2 regions of the Arthrobacter russicus genome follow, and region 1 is predicted to be linked to the other one. Evidence: predicted binding sites of a transcription regulator. Region 1 holds the regulator's gene; the other holds the start of a gene.
The links. Region 1 encodes HrcA, which represses chaperone genes, less so after heat shock. Its sites were predicted from a motif close to TTNGCACTCGNNNNNNNCGAGTGCNAA; they were not measured.
Positions count from the first base shown of each region.

Region 2: the regulator HrcA is predicted to act here: its motif matches at 2,549-2,575, upstream of groL (chaperonin GroEL).

Region 1 is NZ_JAVDQF010000001.1:197,132-204,731, forward strand. It holds gene hemW (radical SAM family heme chaperone HemW) at 1-846, shown strand, start outside; gene JOE69_RS00875 (DUF4870 domain-containing protein) at 866-1,264, opposite strand; gene JOE69_RS00880 (DUF3097 domain-containing protein) at 1,354-2,172, opposite strand; gene hrcA (heat-inducible transcriptional repressor HrcA) at 2,384-3,397, shown strand; gene dnaJ (molecular chaperone DnaJ) at 3,439-4,563, shown strand; gene JOE69_RS00895 (16S rRNA (uracil(1498)-N(3))-methyltransferase) at 4,570-5,325, shown strand; gene JOE69_RS00900 (GerMN domain-containing protein) at 5,348-6,109, opposite strand; gene JOE69_RS00905 (PhoH family protein) at 6,620-7,600, shown strand, end outside.
Region 2 is NZ_JAVDQF010000001.1:1,601,860-1,609,459, reverse strand. It holds gene JOE69_RS07540 (uracil-DNA glycosylase) at 1-265, opposite strand, end outside; gene JOE69_RS07535 (DUF3263 domain-containing protein) at 460-753, shown strand; gene JOE69_RS07530 (LytR C-terminal domain-containing protein) at 809-1,414, shown strand; gene JOE69_RS07525 (cold-shock protein) at 1,563-1,766, shown strand; gene JOE69_RS07520 (TM2 domain-containing protein) at 1,846-2,304, opposite strand; gene groL (chaperonin GroEL) at 2,723-4,351, shown strand; gene JOE69_RS07510 (hypothetical protein) at 4,443-4,658, opposite strand; gene JOE69_RS07505 (LacI family DNA-binding transcriptional regulator) at 4,678-5,703, opposite strand; gene JOE69_RS07500 (RNase H family protein) at 5,943-6,845, shown strand; gene JOE69_RS07495 (sensor histidine kinase) at 6,842-7,600, opposite strand, start outside.

The DNA.
Region 1 (7,600 bases):
ACCACCGAGGCGAACCCGGATTCGGTGACGCCCGAATCGCTGCAGGAATTGGCCGCTGCCGGATTCACCAGGGTTTCCTTCGGCATGCAATCCGCGGTTCCGCACGTGCTCCGGGTGCTCGACCGCACGCATCAACCGGAGCGGGTGCCGCAGGCCGTCGCCTGGGCCCGGGCAGCGGGCCTGCAGGTGAGTTTGGACTTGATCTACGGAACACCGGGGGAGTCGGCAGCGGACTGGCAGGTCTCGCTGGAAACCGCCTTGGCCTGTGAACCCGATCATGTCTCCGCCTACGCCTTGATCATCGAATCCGGGACCAAGCTGGCTGCCCAGATCCGCCGCGGCGAGGTCCCCGGAATCGATGATGACGACCATGCCGAGAAGTACGCAACAGCCGATCGGCTTCTGGGCGAAGCCGGCTTCACATGGTACGAAGTGAGCAACTGGGCGCGGACTCCGGCCGACGAATGCCGGCACAATCTCGCCTATTGGCGCGGCGACGACTGGTGGGGGATCGGGCCTGGTGCGCATTCCCACGTAGGCGGGGTGCGCTGGTGGAACGTCAAACACCCGATCGCCTATGCGCAGCGGCTCCGCGATGGCTTGTCGCCGGCCGCCGGGCGGGAAATCCTCGACGCCTCGACCCGGGAGTTGGAACGGGTGATGCTCGCGGCGCGACTGGCCGTGGGGATCCCGATCGCTTCCTTGGCAGACGGCGGCAAACGCGCGGTAGCCGGATTGATCGCCCGGGAATTGATACAACCGGCGGCCGCCTTCGCAGGGCAACTCGCATTGACGCTCAAAGGCCGGCTGCTTGCCGACGCGGTGGTCCGCGAATTGCTTCCCTGAACCGGATCGGCTGGTTGGCTCAGTGGATGAGCCGGAGATTCACCGGATAGCGGTATGGGTTTCCGCGATTCACATGGATTGCTGCAATCACCGAGAATACCGTCAGGAAAACCCAGATGAGCACGGCGAGAATCGCGAAGACCGAGCCGGCAACCGGAATTAGCAAGGCCAGGATATTCGCCAATGCGGCGAGAATCGTCGGCGGCAAGGTGAAATTGAGTGCTTCTTTGGATTCCTGCGCGGTGAATGGTCCGCGGTCCCGGAAAATGAGATAGATCACCAATGACGGAATGAACCCGAGAATGCCTCCGCAATGCGCCAGAAACGCGAATTGCCGGTCTTCGCTCGCCGTCAGCGGCAGGGCATCGGGGGAAACTGCCTGAAACTGCTGGGTCCGGCGCTCCTGGTGCCTCGGCACACCTTGGTCATCTCTGCCCGGAAAAGTCACGATCCCCGTCCTCGTTCATGCGCTGCCGAAACCTGCCGATCAACGTCCTGTTGTCCATCTCAGGATACGTCAGTGGTGAGGAAATCTATGACTTCCTCGACTCGGGCGAGCAAAGAAGGTTCCAAATCCGCGTAATTGTCGACCTGCCGAAGAATTCGTTGCCAGCCCAGGGCGATATCTTTGGGGCTTGAGCTGGGCCAGCCGAATGCCTGGAGAATGCCGACTTTCCATTCCACCGAGCGCGGGATGCTGGGCCAGGCCGGGATGCCCAGCGACTGCGGTTTGATCGCCTGCCAGACGTCGACGTAGGGGTGGCCGACAATCAGCACATTGCCTGCGGCTCCGGGCAGCTTGAGCGCCTGATCCGCGATCCGGGATTCCTTCGAGCCGCTGACCAGGTGGTCGACCAGAATGCCCAACCGGCGCTGGGGCCCGGGATTGAATTCCCGGATTGCTCCGGCCAAGTCGTCGATGCCGCCCAAGGGTTCGACGACGATCCCTTCCACCCGCAAATCGTCGCCCCAGACTTTCTCGACCAATTCGGCGTCGTGCTTCCCCTCCACCCAGATCCGGCTGGCCCGGGCGATCCGGGCCCGCTGCCCGGCTACCTTCACCGAGCCGGAGGCGGTGCGTTGGGTGGTCGGGACGGCGGCCGTGACGGCCGGCACCACTTCGACCGGTGCGCCGTCGAGCAGGAAGCCGAAGCCCAATTGAAAGGATTTGGTTTTGCCCCGCCGATCTTCCAAAACCATGATGTGCATGCCGCCGGACTTCTCGGTCCGGACGATGGCGCCGACCCATCCGGAACCGACGTCCTCGAGGACCAACCCTGGGGCGGCCGGCACCTTGGGCAGCGTTCGGCGGGCCTGCTTGGTCATCTCCTGGGGACCCCAGTTGCCGTAATCATAGGAAGAATTCACCAGATCAGTCTGCCGCACTGCGGCACGCCGGCGCTGCGGACACGCTTGGACTCAGCCTGGCCGCGAAAGTATTAGACTTAGCAGTTGGACAGGGTGAGTGCTAATCGCCGGCCCGGTCCGCTGTGGAACCATGCAGCCGCCGGATGAGCAGAGTCGAGGAGGTGCCCGGATGAGCGATCTGCGAAAGCTCGAGGTCTTGCGGGCGATCGTCGAGGATTACGTCCATTCCAGGGAGCCTGTCGGCTCGAAAGCCTTGGTGGACCGGCACCACTTGGGTGTCTCCAGCGCCACGATCCGGAACGACATGGCGGCGCTGGAAGAAGACGGCTTGATCACCGCGCCGCACACGTCGGCGGGGCGTATCCCGACGGACAAGGGCTACCGGATCTTCGTGGACCTGATCACCGAGGTGAAACCGCTTTCCAGTGCCGAAAAGCGCGCGATCCAGACCGTGCTTTCCGGTTCGACCGACCTCGACGATGTCCTGGAGCGGACGGTGCGCACCCTGGCCCAGCTGACCAACCAGGTGGCCGTGGTGCAGTACCCGACCTCGTCGAGCGCCACGGTGCGGCACGTCGAGTTCGTCTCGCTGTCTCCGCACCAAGTGCTGATCGTGCTGATCCTGGACAACGGCAAGGTCGAACAGAGCGTGTTCGACGTCGGGCAGCAGCTCAGCAGCGAGGAACTTGCTTCCTTGCGCAACCGCTTCCTGCCCTTGCTCAGCGGAGTTCCGGCCCAGCAGATTTCGCTGGTCCTGGAAGCTGCGGTCGCCCTGGTCCCGCTCGGCCTGCGCAAAGCGGCCCAGGTTCTCTCGAACAGCCTGGTGGCACTGTCCCAAGCCGCCCGAGAGGAGCGCTTCATGGTCGCCGGGACGGCGAACCTGGCGCGCTCGAACGTCGACTTCCCGCTGAGCATCGGTCCGGTCCTGGACGCTTTGGAAGAGCAAGTGGTGATGCTCCGGCTGCTTTCCGAGATGGCCCAGGACGCCCGTGGTGTGGCGGTCAGCATCGGCCGGGAGAATCCGCATGATTCGCTGGCCGAGGCCTCAGTCGTGGCGACCAGCTACGGCCCGGACTCAAGCGCGAAAATCGGCGTACTGGGACCGATCCGCATGGACTATCCGAACACCATGTCCTCGGTGCGAGCCGTGGCCCGATATCTGTCCCGCATCCTTGCCGGCTGACGTGGACCTGAACCGCAGAAACAGAAAGAGAACGAGCAACTTTGAGTAATCACTATGAGGTATTGGGTGTCTCCCGTGACGCGACCGGTGAGGAAATCAAGAAGGCCTACCGCAAGCTCGCGAGGCAGTACCACCCCGATGTCTACAGCGGTGACGACGCGGAAGCCAGATTCAAAGAAGTCACGCACGCCTATGAAGTGCTCTCCGACCCGCAGAAACGACGGGTCTACGACACCACCGGAAACGAAAACGGCACGCAGAACGGAAGCGCTGGCTTCTCCGGCGCCGGATTCGCGTTCCAAGACATCTTCGAGACCTTCTTCGGCGGCCAAGGCGGCGGCCAAGGGCCGATTCCGCGTACCCGTCGCGGCCAGGATGCGCTCATCGCGGTCCGGATCGAACTGCGCGATGCCGTTTTCGGAGTGAACAAGAAAATCGAGGTCGAAACCGCGGTGGTGTGCCCTACCTGCAATGGCTCCTGCTGCCGCGAAGGCACGAGTATGGAAACCTGTGAGATCTGCCGCGGATCCGGACAGGTGCAGCGGCCGGTCCGGTCGATTCTGGGCCAGGTCATGACGGTGGCTGCCTGCACTACCTGCCAAGGGCACGGCACCGTGATTCCGGACCCGTGCAATGAATGCATGGGCGAAGGACGCGTCCGCTCGCGCCGTTCGCTGACCATCAAAGTCCCGGCCGGGGTGGATACCGGAAACCGGATCCAACTTGGTGGCCAAGGCGAGGCCGGCCCGGCCGGCGGCCCGGCAGGGGACCTGTTCGTGGAGATCCGGGTCAACCGCGATGCGAAGTTCGACCGCGAAGGCGATGACCTGCAGGCCGTGGTCTCGGTGCCGATGACCGCCGCCGCGTTGGGCACGGATTTGAACATCGACACTTTCGACGGGGTCCAACCGTTGAGCGTCAAACCCGGCACGCAGTCCGGCGAGGTGGTGACCTTGCGCGGCTTGGGCGTCACGCATCTGCGGGGCCAGGGCCGTGGCGATCTGAAGATTCAATTGACCGTGGAAACGCCGACCAAGGTCGATGCGGCCCAGGAAGACCTGCTCCGGCAATTGGCTGCATTGCGGGGCGAGCAGTTCACCGAAGGGAAATTGGTTTCCTCAGGCGGCATGTTCGCGAAACTGCGCGACAAACTGGGCAACCTCTGACCGGCGATGACCAATCCAGTCTTCTTCGCTGATTCGCAGGACCTTTCCGGCCTGGATGCCGGCGACGTCTTTGAACTCGGCGGAGCCGAAGGGCACCACGCCGCGACCGTGAAGCGGATCGCGGCCGGAGAACCGGTCGACCTGGTCGACGGTTCGGGACTGCGTCTGGTCTGCTCGGTCGTGCAGAGCGGGGCGGGCATGCTGTTGCTGCAGATCGATCGGCGGATCGAGGAACCCCAGCCTGCGCCCCGGCTGGTTTTGGTGCAAGCGTTGGCCAAGGACGGGCGGGACGAGTTGGCCATTGAGACGGCCACCGAACTGGGCGTGGACGCGGTGATCCCCTGGCAAGCGGACCGGTCGATCGTGCGTTGGCGGCCAGAGCGCCTGGAGAAATCGATGGCGAAATGGCAAAAGACGATCCAAGCGGCAGCAAAGCAGGCCCGGCGTGCCAGGATCCCCGAGCTGCACGGCTTGCTGGACAGTGCCGGTCTGGTCCGCCATACGGCATCGGCGGAGGCCACCCGCTTGGTGGTGCTGCATGAGGATGCGGCCGCGGGCCTGGCAGCTCAGCTGGCAGATTGGCGCGAAGCCCGGCAGCTGCTGTTGGTGGTCGGACCCGAAGGCGGCATGAGCGATCGGGAGTTGGCGCTTTTCGATGCGGCAGGAGCCGATCGCTGGCGTTTGGGGCAGCATGTGCTCCGGTCTTCGACCGCGGGGCCGGCCGCGTTGGCGGTGCTCGGCGAAGCCTTGGCGCGTTGGTGAGCGCCGGACGGTCAACGGCTCGCTATTTGACCGTGAAGGTCTTGTCTTCCAGATACAGCTGAGCGCTCGGATTGTTCGAGTCGGTGCCGAAAACCTTCAGTTGGTACTTCCCCGAAGGTAGGTCGAGGCTGAAAGCGAAATTGCCGGCTTGGGCAGCGGCCGCAGACGATGCGCTGCCTTTTTGGGCCAGGCCCGGCACGCCCTGGGCGTCCACGAGGTACAACTCCCATTGCAATGACCCGGAACTCAGCGACGCGCGCCCGCCGATATTGACGGTATTGCTTTCGAAAACCGCGCCCTGTTGCGGGTCGATGATCCAAATCGGGGCTTGCACGCCGGCATCCCTGGTCAGTGGCCGATCCAGTTTGACTTGGTCGAAGGCGTTGAAGTCGGTGTGCCCGTCGACCAACACGGTCACTTGCACGTTCTGGCCCGAATCCACCAGCCCGGCGTTGGAGGCTGCCGCGGTGGCGGTATAGACCAGTTGCTGGACCGCCAGCTGCGCGGTTTCATTGCTGACTTTTCCGGCGAAGGCGTCCGCGGACAGGTCCACCGTGATCGAGGTGCGGCCGGAAACCGAAGCGGCGATTTTCGAGGCCTTCGACCAAGGCGTCATATACCTCGGATCCAAGGGCTTGGTGCTGGTCATCAGCTGCAAAGCAGCCCGGATCGGATCATCGCCGGAGTTGAGCCGGAGGAATTCGCGATAGAGGAAGCCCCGGTTCGCCGCGCCGAGCCAATACACCGGAACCTTGTTGTTCGCCTGCGCGGTTTCGATCGGCAACGGGATCGCGGAGCCGTTCGAGGAATTCGAATTCAGCGGCAGGTTGCTCGCCGGTGTCGTTTGGCTGATTCCGGAGCAGGCGCCGAGAAAGAAGCAGAGAAAGACCGCGACGACGGCCTGCAGACCGCGACGCTTGCCCTGCCCGGAGCTTTTCCCGAAAAACCTGCTAATGATGCTTCCTTACGCCAACCGACAAGATCGGTGCCCGTCGACGCATTACGGCTGCCGGTGGATGCCGGGCCCAGCCGAGGGCACCATGACAGCTTGACACAGCAAGGTAGGCGTCGGCTTTGAGATTCGGCGCCTGCGGCCAACTGCAACCGGATCGAAATAGATCTGATATCAGACTGAGATCTGGACCGGTTTCGCCAAAGCCATGGATGATCCGGAGCCGCTACCGCATAAGATGGGAGTGACCGGTTGGATGATGGCTGCGCGGCAGCACTGTCCGGCCGACCAGCCAAGACATCGTGAATCGGAAGCGAGAATGAAGGCCGAGCGGCCGGGACCATGACCGAACCTAATACTTTCCCACGCACCATCGACGGAATCCGGACCGAAACCATAACCTTCGATTCCACAGAGCAGATGGTCGCGTCCTTGGGTAGCCAAGACCAAGCCTTGCGCGCCGTGGAGATGCACTTCCCAGGCATCGACTTCCACGCCAGAGGCAACGAGCTCGCAGTCTCCGGTCCGGAAGCCGATGTGCCCAGGATCGTCAGGCTGTTCGCCGAAATCCGTGCCCTGGTGCTGCGGCAGACCGTGATTACGCCGCAAGTCATCGAACAACTTGCCAGCATGCTGCGGGCTCAGACGCCGGACCGCCCGGCAGATGTCTTGACCCACAACATCCTGACCAGCCGCGGCCGCACGATCCGGCCGAAGACCCTGAACCAGAAGAGCTATGTCGACTCCATCGACCGGAACACGATTGTCTTCGGCATCGGACCGGCCGGAACCGGCAAGACCTATTTGGCGATGGCCAAAGCAGTTCAGGCCTTGCAGCAGAAAGAAGTCAGCCGGATCATCCTGACCCGGCCGGCAGTGGAGGCAGGCGAGCGCCTGGGCTTCCTGCCGGGCACTTTGAACGACAAGATCGATCCTTACCTGCGCCCGCTCTACGATGCGCTGCACGACATGATCGATCCGGAGACGATTCCCCGGCTGATGGCCGCAGGCACCATCGAGGTCGCTCCGCTGGCCTATATGCGCGGGCGGACCCTCAACGATGCGTTCATCATCCTGGACGAAGCGCAGAACACCACTGCGGAACAAATGAAAATGTTCCTGACCCGGCTCGGTTTCGGATCCAAAATGGTGGTCACCGGCGACGTCACCCAGGTCGATCTGCCCGGCGGGGTCCGTTCCGGGCTCCGCGTCGTGGAGGGAATCCTGACCGGGATCGACGGCGTCGACTTCGCGCAATTGGAAGCCGCCGATGTGGTTCGGCACCGACTGGTCGGCGACATCGTCAAGGCCTATGCGCTGTGG
Region 2 (7,600 bases), 1.4 Mb from region 1:
GGTAGGGGTCCTGGCCCACCACCAATACTTTGACCGAGCTGAGTGGTTGCTCGAAGGCCCGGAGCACGTGCTTGGGCGCAGGCAGGAAACCCGGGCCGCCGTCGGCCTCCTGGGCGGCGGCGAATTCGGTTTTCAGGAATGCCCCCATCTCCTTGAACTGGGGTTCCAGCGCGGACAGCGCGGCGGCCCAATCCGGGCTGAAGCTGCTCAACGGGTCGGTGGCCAACAGGTCCAGGGCTTCGCGGTTGCTCAGATTCGACGGCACAGGCCAATTCTTCCAGATTTCGCCCCGCCCCGCCCGGCCTCCTGCACATCCCCATAACGCCCCGCCATTTCCCGCGACTTCCCGCGCGTCGGGTTTCGTTCTGGGGGCGAATGACAACGGTGTGATTCGCCATTATCATGGAAAGAACGCAACAGCTCGGAACAAGCAGATAGGGGAGTGTCGTGGCCGAATCGGTGGCAGTAACACTCGAAGACCTCAACGCCGGAATCCACCCCGGGGACACTGCTTTGAGCGAGCGCGATCAGCAAGTGCTGGCGCTGGAACGGCACTGGTGGAAGTACGCCGGAGCCAAGGAACAGGCGATCCGCGAGCTCTTCGATCTGTCCGCCACGCACTACTACCAGATCCTCAATGCGCTCATCGACACCGATGACGCGCTGGCCTATGACCCCATGCTGGTCAAGAGATTGCGTAGACTACGTAGCACGCGCCAACGCGCCAGGACGGCTCGCCGCCTGGGAAACTGACGGTCCAACACCGGCCGTCGAGGGCAGACACGGCATTGAAGGACGCGCTACACAGATGAGCAAATACCCGCGGGATGAATTCGACAACGTCCCGGAATCCTCTTCTCGGCAGGGAGTGCATCGCACCGCGATGGATGCGCCCCGGCCCGGCCTTTGGCCGATTGTGGCCTTCGCCGTAGTGGCGCTGCTGATCGGCGCGGCGGCATTCCTGGTCATCCCCCGGCTCATCGGCACCGCGCCTGCGGCCAGCGGCGAGAGCAGCAGCGGGCAGAGCCCCAGCAACTCGGCAACCGCCGATTCGCCGAGTCCGAGCAGCAGCGCGGCAAGTACTCCGCCGGCTACTCCGACGGCGCCGAGCACTCCGACGACTCCGCCGCCTCCGCCGGTCGACAAGACCCAGCCGGTCAACGTCTACAACGCCACCACGATCAGCGGCTTGAGCGCCCGGGTGGCCCAGCAGGTCCGCGCCGACGGTTGGACGGTTCCGCTGAGCGCCAATTGGCAAGGTTATGCCCAACCCAGCTCGGTGATTTTCTACAACGGCGCGGCCCAGAAGCCCAATGCCGACGCGCTGGGTGCCTTATTGGGCATCACCCGGCTGGTGGATACGGCCGATCTCGGCATTCCGCTCGCCGTTGTGCTCGGGCCCGGCGCGCAGTAATCCGCAGGCAATGGCCGGTCACGTCTGGATAACATTCTGACGTTGCGTAGCCCGCGCCCCGCAATATCGACGTGATTTTGGTTACAGTTGGGAGCCAAGGTCCGTGCAATGCAGTGCGGATGCTTCAGGACGATGCAAGGGGAACACCATGGCGCAAGGAACCGTCAAATGGTTCAACGCTGAAAAAGGCTTCGGCTTCATCACGGTCGATGACGATGGCGGCGACGTCTTCGTGCATTGGTCCGCAATTGAAATGGAAGGCTACCGCTCGCTCGACGAGGGGCAGCGGGTCCAGTTCGACGTCGGGCAGGGACCGAAAGGCCCGCAGGCCGAAAAAGTGAAGGCCGCGTAAGCGTAGAGATCCAAAGCTGAGGCGGGGTCCGGCAGCTGCCGGACCCCGCCTCAGCTTTGTGCCGCCGGGCGTCCGGGGATCAACCCACCAGCGGAATGCCTTTGGCATCGGTCCGGAAGTTGTCCGAGCCGATCAGAATCAGGATTCCTTCGGTGAATCCCCAAATCGCGGAGACGAACGACAGAAACCCGAGCGAGAGCACAGTGATCAGCAACTGGGCCACGGCCTTGCCGGTGTAACCCAGATAAAAGTTATGCACGCCGAAAGCCCCGAGCAGAATGCCCAGCAGCCCGGCCAGAACCTTGTTCTTGCCCATGGCGCCGGCATACCCGGGTGCGTAGCCGGGCTGACTGTAGTTCGGCTGGTTGTAGTTCTGTTGGCTGTGGTTCTGTGGCGGAGCCGGGTAGGCCGGTGGCGCATCATTGGCTGGAGCCGGATAAGCCTGGGGTGTTCCGAAGGCCGCCGGTGTCCCGTACGCCGCCGGCTCCTGCCGGGCCGTCTCGGAATCGGGTTCCGGGATGCTTGGCTTCTCGCTCATGCTGATCGCTCCATCTGGTGAGGGTCGAACTGACCGTTCGGGCAAATTCCCGATACGGCAGGTATCTCTCACTGAAGGCTAGCCAGGCGACATTGCGATCTCCACAGTTTTGGCCCTTTTTGGGGGGTCAATCCGGGAAACCACCTAGTGGTTCGGGGAGTGCGCCGATTTCGCGCTGAGCCTAAGCGGCCGAATTCCGCTGTCCTCTGCTTGCACTCTCACCCCTCGAGTGCTAATTATTGAGTTAGCACTCTCCTGTTATGACTGCTAAGAATTTCGAGTCGGACAGGGGATTCGACCAGATCGGCGAGGTGCTCGGCTCGATGTACCGAATTCATCGGCCGGGTTGCCGTCCGTCGCGGGCGCCGAAGTCTGGTCATGTTCCTCACATGATTGTCCCGAAAGGACTGAAGCCTCCATGGCCAAGATCATTGCATTCGATGAAGAGGCGCGCCGCGGCCTCGAGCGGGGATTGAACATCCTCGCCGACGCCGTCAAGGTGACCCTCGGCCCGCGCGGCCGCAACGTCGTGCTGGAAAAGAAGTGGGGCGCCCCCACGATCACCAACGATGGCGTGTCCATCGCCAAGGAGATCGAGCTGGAGGACCCGTACGAGAAGATCGGCGCCGAGCTGGTCAAGGAAGTCGCCAAGAAGACTGACGAAGTCGCCGGCGACGGTACCACCACCGCTACCGTTCTGGCCCAGGCCTTGGTTCGCGAAGGCTTGCGCAACGTCGCAGCCGGCGCTGATCCGCTGAGCCTCAAGCGCGGCATCGAGAAGGCTGTCGCCGCGGTGACCGAGCAGCTGCTGGCTTCCGCCAAGGAAGTCGAGACCAAAGAAGAGATCGCGGCCACTGCTTCGATCTCCGCCGCGGACACCCAGATCGGCGCGTTGATCGCCGAAGCCCTGGACAAGGTCGGCAAAGAAGGCGTCATCACGGTCGAAGAGTCCAACACCTTCGGTCTGGAACTCGAGCTCACCGAGGGCATGCGCTTCGACAAGGGCTACATCTCGCAGTACTTCGTCACCGACGCCGAGCGCCAGGAGACGGTCCTCGAGGATCCCTACATCCTGATCGTCAACTCCAAGATCTCCAATGTCAAAGACATGGTCGCGATCCTGGAAAAGGTCATGCAGTCCGGCAAGCCCTTGCTGATCATCGCGGAAGACGTCGAAGCCGAGGCTTTGGCGACCCTCATCGTGAACAAGATCCGCGGGCTGTTCAAGTCGGTTGCGGTCAAGGCTCCCGGCTTCGGCGACCGCCGCAAGGCCCAGCTGGCCGACATCGCGATCCTCACCGGCGGCCAGGTCATCTCGGAAGAGGTCGGCTTGAGCTTGGAAAACGCCACGCTGGACCTGTTGGGCCAGGCGCGCAAAGTCGTTGTCACCAAGGACGAGACCACCATTGTGGAAGGCGCCGGCGATGCCGAGCAGATTGCGGGCCGAGTCGCCCAGATCCGCGCCGAAATCGACAACTCCGATTCCGATTACGACCGTGAGAAGCTGCAGGAGCGGTTGGCCAAGCTGGCCGGCGGCGTTGCCGTGATCAAGGCCGGTGCGGCAACCGAGGTCGAGCTCAAAGAGCGCAAGCACCGGATCGAAGACGCGGTCCGCAACGCCAAGGCCGCAGTCGAAGAAGGCATCGTCCCCGGCGGTGGCGTGGCTTTGATCCAGGCCGGCGTCAAAGCATTCGAAACCTTGGACCTCGAAGGCGATGAGGCTACTGGCGCGAACATCGTGCGGGTCGCCATCGATGCCCCGCTGAAGCAGATCGCGATCAACGCTGGTCTGGAGCCGGGCGTCGTCGTCGACAAGGTGCGTGGCTTGCCGGTCGGGCACGGCCTCAACGCTGCTACCGGAGTCTATGAGGATCTGCTCGCCGCAGGCGTCAACGATCCGGTCAAGGTGACCCGCTCTGCACTGCAGAACGCGGCCTCGATTGCCGGCCTGTTCCTGACCACCGAAGCCGTGGTTGCGGACAAGCCGCAGAAGAACGCTCCGGCTGCGCCGGGCGGAGACGAAATGGGCGGCATGGGCGGGTTCTAACCCGGCCTGGCTCTTCAGCTCGAAAACCCAGTTCGAAAACGGCGTCCCGCTGAATCTACGGATTCAGCGGGACGCTGTCGTTTCTGCGCGGTCAGTGTGCCAACTCGGTGGGGCGCAGTCCCGCGGACTGCTGGCGGTTCTCGCCCGCGATCCGACCGGCCAGCGCGTGCAGCGTCTTGGCCAATCCGAGGCGTAGCGCGCCGACCCGGCGAGGCGCATCGGGGACATGCTCGACGACGGCCGCGTCGGGAAGCGCCGATCGTGCCAGATCTCGGGTAGCGTCCAGGGCTTGGAACGGCAGGAACATGGCCTGCTCCTTTCGGGGATCAGAGGGGCTTGGGGGCGGGGCCGGTGCTTGATCGGACCACCAGTTGGGTATCCAAGGTGATTTGCCGGTCCGTCCGTTCCTGATCGATCAGCAACTCGCCGGTCAGCCGGCCGCGCTCGAATGCCGGTTGGTGCACGGTGGTCAGGCCCGCCGCCGCAGCCGCCGGTATGTCGTCGAAGCCGGTGAGCGAGACGTCTTTGCCGGGGGCCAGGCCGCGGACCTTCATGGCCTCCAGTACGCCGAGTGCCTGCACGTCGGCCAGGCAAATGATCGCAGTGGGCCGGTTCTGCTGGTCCAGCAGGGTCTCGCCGGCCAGCCTTCCGGCGTCCACGCTGTTCGGCGCGCTGTTGAAGACCTGCAGGTTCGCCTCCGGCATGGCCGCGGAAAGCCCGGCAAAACGGGCGCTGCTGTTGAGATCCGCCAAATCTTCCGGCCCGGCGAATTCGGACCGTTGATAGCTGCTGCTGCAATTGGCGGAGACCACGACCGCGACGTTCCGATGCCCCAGCCGGCTCAAGTGCTGGCCGATCCGAGCGCTAGCCGCAGCCTCGTCGATGGCCACCCAGCTGGTTTTCGGATCGTCGAGGCGCGTGCCGCCGACGAAGGGGACGTTCCGGTCGAGGAAGGCCCGTGCTGCCGGGTGGTCCGAGTCGAGGCCGAAGGTGGCGAAGGCATCGATCGCCGGATGCCGCAGGTTCCCGGAGCCGTCTTCGACCACCGGAAGCAATAGGACGCCGATTTGCCGGGCTTCGCAAGCGGTGGTCAGGCCGGCGAGGAACTGCACCGCGTACGGGTCCGAAAAGCCGTAGGAGAGCCGTTCCGTCATCAGCAAGCCGATGGTCCAGGATTTCCCACTGCGCAGGGTGCGGGCCGCGGCATCCGGGCCGGCGTAACCGAGCTCGGCGGCGGCTTCGAAAATCCGGCTGCGCAATTCGCTGGAGAGCTGGTCCGGCTTGTTGTAGGCGTTGGAAACGGTCGAGATGCTCACCCCGACCTGCTCGGCCACGGTCTTCAGGTTCGGCATGCTGCACGAGCTTTCTGTATCGTTCTAGAAAATCGTTCTAGAAAAACGATACAGGAAACCGGAAGCTGCGCCAAGACCCTTACCCGGGCCATCCAATCGCCTCATTCAGTCCCATCGCCTCATTCAGTGGGCAAGGCCGTCCTGGCCCGCTGAACCGTCGAATTGGCCGCGCCTGGGGCTGGAGGGTGCGGCTGGGGAGAATTCCTTGGTTGGGCCGTCGGTCTGGGAAGATGAACAGCATGACGATCATCGCTGCCGCCGACGGTTCGGCGCTGGGCAATCCGGGGCCGGCCGGCTGGGCCTGGTACATCGACGAAACCGCTTGGCGAGCCGGGGGGTGGCCGCACGGTACCAACAACCAAGGCGAACTGATGGCGGTGCTGGATCTCTTCCGGGCCACCGCGCACCGGCCGGAGGAGCCGTTGCAGATCCTCTGCGACAGCCAGTACGTGATCAACTGCGTCACCAAGTGGATGCCCGGCTGGAAGCGGAAGGGCTGGCGCAAGGCCGACGGCAAGCCGGTGCTCAACGTCGAGCTGCTCAAAGCGATCGACGCGGAGCTGATCGGGCGCAGCTACCGCTTCGAATGGGTGAAGGGCCATGCCGGCCACGAGCTCAATGAAGCCGCAGACGTGCGGGCCCGTTCGGTGGCGACCGCTTATCAGAACGGCACGGAGCCGGAAGCCGGGCCGGGCTTCCCCGGCCAGGCGGCCAGCGCTCCGCAGGATTCCGGAGCGGTCGTGGCAACGCCGTCCACCGGGCCGGCCGAAGAGCCGGATCTGTTCTCGGTGCTCGACGACGAATTGCCGGTCCAGCCAGATCCGCTGGCCCTGCTGCAAGGCTACGATCAGGAACTTTTCGGCGCAGATGCCAGCCGGGCCGCAGTGCTGCTCGCAGAGGATTTCGAAGAAATCGGCGCCAATGGCCGTTGGTGGGACCGGGAAGCGGTGCTCGCCGAAGGGGCGCTACGGCCGCGGAACCTGCAACCGTTCAGTGCCACGGTCGACGGCGACATGGCCGTGTTGCTGTACCGGGGCGCTGAAACCGGCAGTCCACTGTTGCAGACCTCGGTGTGGCGCAGGCAGGGTGCGCAATGGCGGTTGCGGTTGCGGCAAAGCACTCCGGAAGCCGGGCCGGTTTAGCCTGCGGGATCGTCGTCCGCCGAGCCCGGGCTCTCGAACGGCAACTGCACGGTCATCGTGGCACCGCCGCCTTCGGTCTTGCTCACTCTGACTTGGCCCTGGTGCGAGGAGACGATTGCGGAAACGATCGCCAGGCCCAGCCCGGATCCGCCGGTATCCCGGTTCCGCGACGACTCGGCGCGGTAGAAGCGTTCGAAGATCTTCGGCGCCACGGCGTCGTCGATGCCCGGACCATGGTCGCGCACCTGCAGCGTGGAATAGCGCACGCCGTCTTCGATGCCGACGCCGACCGCTACTTCCAGCGGCGTGTTCTTCGGCGTGTAACGCAAAGCGTTGGCCATCAGATTGGCGACGACCTGGCGCAACCGCGCCTCATCGCCCCGGGTGGGCGAATTCGTCGCCGGGCCGCCGTCCAGGCCGATCACGGTGATCTTCCGGTCCGGCGAGGAGGCTCGGGCATCGACCGCCGCGTCGTTTCCGAGCACCAGCAGGTCGACCGGCTTTTTTTGCAGCGGCCGCTGTTCGTCGATCCGGGCCAGGACCAGCAAGTCCTCGACCAAGGCACCCATCCGCTTGGCCTCGCTTTCGATCCGGTTCATCGCGGTGCCCACATCGTCGCTGTCCTGCAGGGCGCCGTGCCGGTACAGCTCGGAGAAGCCCCGGATGGTCACCAGTGGGGTCCGCAACTCGTGCGAGGCGTCCGCGACGAAACGCCGCATCCGGCCTTCGGAGGCTTTCCGGGCGTCGAAAGCTGC